3 regions of the Mesorhizobium sp. USDA 4413 genome follow, and region 3 is predicted to be linked to each of the others. Evidence: predicted binding sites of a transcription regulator. Region 3 holds the regulator's gene; each other region holds the start of a gene.
The links. Region 3 encodes PhoB, which activates phosphate uptake and scavenging genes when phosphate is short. Its sites were predicted from a motif close to TGTCATNNANCTGTCAT; they were not measured.
Positions count from the first base shown of each region.

Region 1 (2,262 bases), 6.3 Mb from region 3:
CCGGCATCGGTGGCGGGACGTTGCGCGACGTCATCCTCAACCTGCCGGTGTTCTGGGTTGCCAACAGCGGCTATGTGCTGATCTGCGCCGTCGTCGCGGTGCTAGTGTTCTTCAGCGCCCACCGCTTCGAATCCCGCTACAAGCTTCTGCTCTGGCTCGACGCCATCGGCCTTGCGGCGTTCTCGGTGATGGGCGCGGCCAAGGGGCTGGCGATCACCGGCTCTCCCGTCGTGTCGGTGGTCATGGGCGTGCTGACGGCGACCTTCGGCGGCATTCTGCGCGACCTGCTTGCCGGCGAGCCCTCGGTGCTGCTCAGGCCCGAAATCTATGTCACGGCCGCCCTTGCCGGCGCTACCCTCTTCACGCTTGGCGATCTAGCCGGCCTGCCGGCGCTGGCGTCCAGCCTGCTCGGCTTTGCGGCAGCGTTCCTGGTGCGCGGCGGCGCGCTCAGATTTGGCTGGTCGTTTCCGGCCTATAAAAGCCGGCCGGGGCGAAAGCCGGAAGACATCCGGTGAGCGAATAGCGAATAGGGAGTAGCGAATAGAAGTTAAACGGAACAGATCCCGCTACTTTCTTCTATTCGCTATTCGCTATTCGCTATTCGCTATGCCGCGAAGCGCTGCCCTTCACCGCCATAGTAGTTGACGTAGCGGGCGCCGATCTCCTTGACCGGCATGACGACGAAGACGTCGACGGTCGAGAATTCGTGGTCGATGACGCAGCCGTCGCCTATGCGGGCGCCGACGCGCAGGTAGCCCTTGACCAGCGGCGGCATGGCGGCGATCGCCGCCTTGGTGTTCACCGCCTCGATCGGCATCAGATCCATCGAGCAGTAGCGCCCCGGGACCGCGCGAACATCCCAGGCGGAGTCGGTGCGGCAATGATGGGCAAGATAGGTCAGCGCCTCGGCATGCGCCGCCGGCACGATGCCATGGAAAGAGGCGCAGCCGGTCATCACGCCGATGCCGTAATGGTTGATATAAGCCCAGATGCCCTGCCAGAGCGCCTCGATGGTGCGCTTGGAGCGGTATTCCGGCAGAACGCAGGAGCGGCCGAGCTCGAGGAAGCGCTGGCCGGGGTGCCGCGCGATCAGCTTGGTGAGCTCAAACTCGCCCTCGGAATAGAAGCCGCCGGCGGCCGTGGCGATCTCCTGCCTCAGCAAGCGGTAGGTGCCGACGATGCGGCGATGCTCGGGACCGGGAAGGGAGGTATCGAACACAAGAAGGTGATCGCAGAGCGGATCGAAACGGTCGGCGTCACGCCGGTCCTGCGCCTGAAACAGGTCCTTCCTCGCGCCAAGCTCGTCGTAGAATACCCGATAGCGGACTTCCTGGGCGGCGGCGATCTCGGCCTCGTTGCGGGCGAGCCGCACTTCGAGATTGCCGATGCGGCCCAAGGGAGCACCGCTTGCGACAGCGTCGGCGGTGCGGGCAGCGAGCAGGGCGCCGCCGGCGTTCGGCCGAGTGTCACATTCAGGCACGACTGTATGCACGAGTGATTCTCCTTCGAGCCATCCCTCTTGGCACGGGGATACGGTGTAGGTGCAACAGGATTGTGACAGTACCGTGATACGACGTGCCGGGCAATACTTTGTCGGCTGGGCAATACGCTCAACCGGCTATCTTGTGGCCGCGAACGCCAGGCAAGCCAAGGCGTTCAAGGGCTAAAAATTTCCTCAGGCGGCGACCTGGCCCTCGACCGCCTGGACGAGCGCGTCCGGGTCGAGCGGCTTGGTCACGAAACCGCTGGCGCCGTGGGCGAGCACGGCATGCCGGGTCTTTTCCTGACTATCGGCGGAAAGCACCATGATCGGGATCGGCGGCATGGCTAGCGACTCTTCATGGCGACGGATCGCTGCGATCGCGTCGAGCCCGTCCATGACAGGCATATGCAGGTCCATCAGCACCACATCGAAGCGGAACTTGAGGCCGGCATCGGTAACGGCATCGACCGCGGCCTTGCCGTTGCCGACGATCTTGACGCGATGCCCGGCCTTGAGCAGCGTGGCGCGGGCGAGCATGGCGTTGATGTCATTGTCTTCCGCGATCAGCACCGACAGGCCCTGGTCGCGCTTGCGCGAGGAAGCCTCGCGCGGCTGCGGCCGCGGCTGCACAAGCGCGGAGCCATGGCTGGTCAACAGCACCCGCAACAGGGTTTCGCCGCGGACGGGTCTCGCGAGGAAAGTGGCGTAGCCGCTGGCGCGGAATTCGCCGAGCATGCCGCGGTCCGTCGGCGCGATCAGGGTGATGGCCTCGCAGTCGA
Region 1 is NZ_JBVPRP010000001.1:6,532,206-6,534,467, reverse strand. Features, by position in the region: gene ACVMIM_RS31755 (trimeric intracellular cation channel family protein) at 1-515, shown strand, start outside; gene olsB (l-ornithine N(alpha)-acyltransferase) at 605-1,492, opposite strand; partial or broken gene ACVMIM_RS31745 (hybrid sensor histidine kinase/response regulator) at 1,676-2,262, opposite strand, start outside.
Region 1: olsB (l-ornithine N(alpha)-acyltransferase) is a predicted target of PhoB. The motif match lies at 1,544-1,560, and genes of this name have one in related genera.

Region 2 (2,262 bases), 3.6 Mb from region 3:
AGGCGACCATGTGGAAGCCGGGGTGCAGGAAGATGGTGACGCAATCGGTCGCGCCGATTTGTATAAAGGTCTGGCCGGCGGCGCTTTCCGCCGGGACAGTCGCGCGCCAGGCGAGCTCGCCGGAAAAGCGGCTTGCCACAAAGCCGGCCGTCCGGGCAAGCCCGGCGCGAACCGAGGACCAGACGCCGTCAGCTGCGACCAGCAGGCCGCAAGCGACATCCGTCGCTTTGCCGTCGATCTCGACAGTGGCGGTGACGCCTTGAGGGCCGATGGCGATGTTGGTCACGCGCGCGCCGGTGAAAAGCTCGATGTCGGCCCGTTCCGCCACTGCCGCCATCAGCGCCGCCTGCAGGTCGGCGCGGTGCGCCACAAGATAGGGCGCACCCCAGCGCTTTTCTGCGGCTTCTCCAAGCGGCACGCGCGCAAGCTCGCGCAGGCTCCTTGCGTCCTTTAGCACCACCGCTTGCGGCCGGATCGCCTCGGGCAGCAGGCGACCGAGCACGCCGAGCCGGCGCAGGATGCGGGTTGCGTTGGGAGAAAGCTGGAGACCGGCGCCGGTCGCTTCGAGTTGCCTGGCCTGCTCGAACAATCTTACCGGGAAGCCACGCTCGGCAAAGGCAAGCGCCGCCGTCAGTCCGGCGATGCCAGCCCCGGCGATGACGATTTGCCGGGACCGTGTCTCAGTCATGGTGGCAAAGGACGATCAGGCGGCCTGGTCGACATAGAGGCAGCCGGCCGGCTGCGTTTCCGTCGCCTTCAGCGACTGCGAATAGCGGTAGAGTGTCGAGCAGTAGGGGCAGACCTTCTCGTTGTCGTCGCCCATGTCGAGGAACACATGCGGATGATCGAAAGGCGGGTTGGCGCCCGTGCACATGAATTCCTTGACGCCGATCTCGATAACCGGATGGCCCGCGTCGTTCTGGAAATGGGGAATGCTGCCGCCTGCCATCATCGTCTCCAATTGGGTTCGGCCAGTGGATGTGACCAGCCTGCATCTGGAGCATAACAGGCCAGTTTGCAAGATCGATGAAATCAAACTGTCGCAAAAGCCTGTCAGAGGATAAGTTGAGCCGGTTAAGCGCATAAGGCCGGGCGCGGAGCGATTCCGTGACGATCATGCGTCACAAAGAAGTGCTAGAGCGTCGCCGAACGGCAGTATGCGGCGCGCAGGGACGATTGCGGGCAAGAGCGGAAAACATGAACGAACTGAAGCCGGTGCAGAGCGAGTTCATCACTGTCGAGGCGGCAAGCCCGGAGGGCGGCAATCCCGACCGTTTCGTCAACCGCGAGTTCTCCTGGCTGCAATTCAACCGCCGCGTGCTGGAGGAATCGCTGAACGAGCATCATCCGCTGCTCGAACGCGTCCGCTTCCTGTCGATCTCGGCCGCCAATCTCGACGAGTTCTTCATGGTGCGCGTCGCCGGCCTTGCCGGCCAGGTGCGTGAGGGCATTGCTCTGAAGAGCCCGGACGGCCGCACGCCTGAGCAGCAGCTTGAGCAATTGCTGCGCGAGGTCGAGCGCCTGCAGGAGGACCAGCAGAAGAGCCTCTCGGCGCTGATGACCTTGCTCAACAAGGAAGGCATCGAAAGCATCACCCGCGATGCCCTCACCAAGGATGAGAAGGCCTGGCTGGAAGAGCATTTCCAGGAACAGGTCTTCCCAGTGCTGACGCCGCTGTCGATCGACCCGGCGCATCCGTTCCCGTTCATTCCCAATCTCGGCTTTTCCATCGCGCTGCAACTGCGCCATCGCAAGAACGGCGAGGAGATGAGCGCGCTCTTGCGCCTGCCGGTGGCGCTCAGGCGCTTCATCCGTCTTCCGGACCGCAAGCATCATGTCCGCTTCATCCCACTGGAGGAAGCGGTCGGCATCTATATCGGCAAGCTTTTCCCTGGCTACGAGGTCAAGGGTTCGGGCACGTTCCGCATCATCCGCGACAGCGATATCGAGGTCGAGGAAGAGTCGGAAGATCTCGTGCGCCTGTTCGAGACGGCGCTGAAGCGGCGCCGGCGCGGTTCGGTGATCCGGATCGAATTCGACACGCTGATGCCGGCGGAATTGCGCGATTTCGTCGCCGGCGAGCTCGGTGTCTCGGCGAGCCGCATCAGTGTTCTGACCGGCCCACTCGCGCTCAACCAGATTTCCGAGATCGTCGCCATTCCGCGCGACGACCTGAAGTTCACACCCTACAATCCGCGCTTCCCCGAGCGCATCCGCGAGCATGGCGGCGACTGCCTGGCCGCCATCCGCGAGAAGGACATC
Region 2 is NZ_JBVPRP010000001.1:3,783,573-3,785,834, forward strand. Features, by position in the region: gene ACVMIM_RS18460 (FAD-dependent monooxygenase) at 1-688, opposite strand, end outside; gene ACVMIM_RS18465 (zinc-finger domain-containing protein) at 704-949, opposite strand; gene ACVMIM_RS18470 (RNA degradosome polyphosphate kinase) at 1,198-2,262, shown strand, end outside.
Region 2: ACVMIM_RS18470 (RNA degradosome polyphosphate kinase) is a predicted target of PhoB. The motif match lies at 1,028-1,044, and genes of this name have one in related genera.

Region 3 (2,262 bases):
GCCGACATCCTGGAGAAGGAATTCGGCATCCCCGCCACAATGGAGAACGACTGCAACATGATGGCGGTGGCGCTGCAATGGCGCGATCCTGAACGCTATCGCGACGACTTCATCGCAATCCTCTTGTCGCACGGCATCGGCATGGGTCTGGTACTGAAAGGTGCGCTGTTCACCGGCACGCACTCCTCGGGCGGTGAGTTCGGGCACATGATCCACCGGCCCGGCGGCGCGCTTTGCCGCTGCGGCCGGCGCGGCTGCGTCGAGGCCTATGCCGGCAATTACGCCATCTGGCGCAGCGCCATGGGCATAAGCGAGGATGCCGCGCCGACGGATGTCGGCGACGCCGACATGCGCGCGCTTGCCGCGAAGGCCCGGCAACAGGACGGCCCCGAGCGCGAGGCCTATCGCCGGGCCGGCGAGGCGCTGGGCTTCGGCCTCGGCAGCCTGTTCGCGCTGATCGACCCGGCGCCCGTCGCCATGGTCGGCGTCAGCGCGGCCGCCTTCGACCTGATCGAGCCCGCGCTGAGGGAGGCGATCGCCCAGACCGCCGGCGGCCAGCACTCCGAATCGATCTCCTTCGACACCGAGCCGAACGAGCTGCCGCTGATCCGCGAAGGCTGCGCCATGCGCGCGCTGACCTTCGTCGACCAGGAGATTTTCGCGCCGGGAGGCCAGGCAAGAACCGGCACCGTCGGGAAGAACGTGGCCTAAGTAGGACCGAAAAATGCGAGCGCTGGGATATCCTGAGATTCAGGTCAAGCCGAGTCGAGAATGGTGGATTCCGAGAACCGGAACGGAGCGTACTTTTGGATACGTGATTACCGGAAGCGCAGGAAGCCGCCATTCGCAGGCCGGCATCACCTGAATATCAGGATATCCCTAGTCCTCGCGGATCGCGTAGCCCGCCCCCCGAATGGTACGTATCACGTCCGGCATGCGGCCGTTGTTGACCGCCTTGCGCAGGCGCCCGACATGGACGTCCACGGTGCGCTCGTCGATATAGATCGTCTCGCCCCAGACATTGTCGAGCAGCTGGCTGCGCGAGAACACGCGGCCGGGATGCCGCATCATGAATTCGAGCAGCCGGAACTCGGTCGGGCCGAGCCTGATCTCGCTCTTCTTGCGGTAGACGCGGTGCGATTCGCGGTCGAGCACGATGTCGCCGACCTTGAGCACGCTGGACAGCACCTCCGGCTTGGCGCGGCGCAGCAGCGCCTTGACGCGCGCCATGAACTCCGGCGTCGAGAACGGCTTGACCAGATAGTCGTCGGCGCCGGTCGAAAGGCCGCGCACGCGGTCGCTTTCCTCGCCCCGCGCCGTCAGCATGATGATCGGCAGCCGCTCGGTCTCGGGCCGCATCCTGAGGCGCCGGCAAAGCTCGATGCCGGAAACCGCCGGCACCATCCAGTCGAGCACGAGCAGGTCGGGAACGTTTTCCTGAAGGCGGATTTCGGCCTCGTCGCCGCGGGTCACCACTTCGACTTGGTAACCCTCGGATTCGAGGTTGTAGCGGAGCAGCACCCCCAGCGGCTCCTCGTCCTCCACCACCATGATGCGTGGCGCGATCATCGGGGTAACCTTTTCGTCAGGCCGCCGGCGCCGACATTGCCGTCTCGTCCTGCTTCGGACGGTTGGCGGGCAATTGCGTGCCGGTCAGCACATAATAGGCGTTCTCGGCGATGTTGGTCACATGATCGCCAATGCGCTCCAGATTCTTGGCGCAGAACAGAAGATGCGTGCAAGCGGTGATGTTGCGCGGATCCTCCATCATGTAGGTCAACAGCTCACGGAAGACGGATGTGTATTTGACGTCGATGCGTTCGTCGTCGTTGCGAAGCTTGGCCAGCGCCGTAGCGTCGCCCACCGTATATTCCTGGATCACGCCCTGCACCTGGATCAGCACCATCTGCGCCATGGAATCGATCGAGTGGGTGAGGTCGCGCGGCGCGGCGCTGACGCCGACCGAGCCGACGCGCTTGGCGATGTTCTTGGCGAGATCGCCGATGCGCTCGAGGTCGCCCGCCATGCGGATCGAGCCGACCACGTTGCGAAGATCGTCCGCCATCGGCTGGCGCTTGGCGATCAGCGTGATGGCGCGGTCGTCGAGCTCGCGCTGCCTTGCGTCCATGATCGCGTCGTCGGAAACGACGCGCTGCGCCAGCGCATTGTCGCTTTCGAGCAGCGCCTTGGTCGAGGCGCCGACCATCGAGCCGGCAAGGTCACCCATGTCGTTGATGAGCCGGCTGATCTGCCTCAGATCCT
Region 3 is NZ_JBVPRP010000001.1:198,502-200,763, forward strand. Features, by position in the region: gene ACVMIM_RS00990 (ROK family protein) at 1-711, shown strand, start outside; gene phoB (phosphate regulon transcriptional regulator PhoB) at 880-1,569, opposite strand; gene phoU (phosphate signaling complex protein PhoU) at 1,586-2,262, opposite strand, start outside.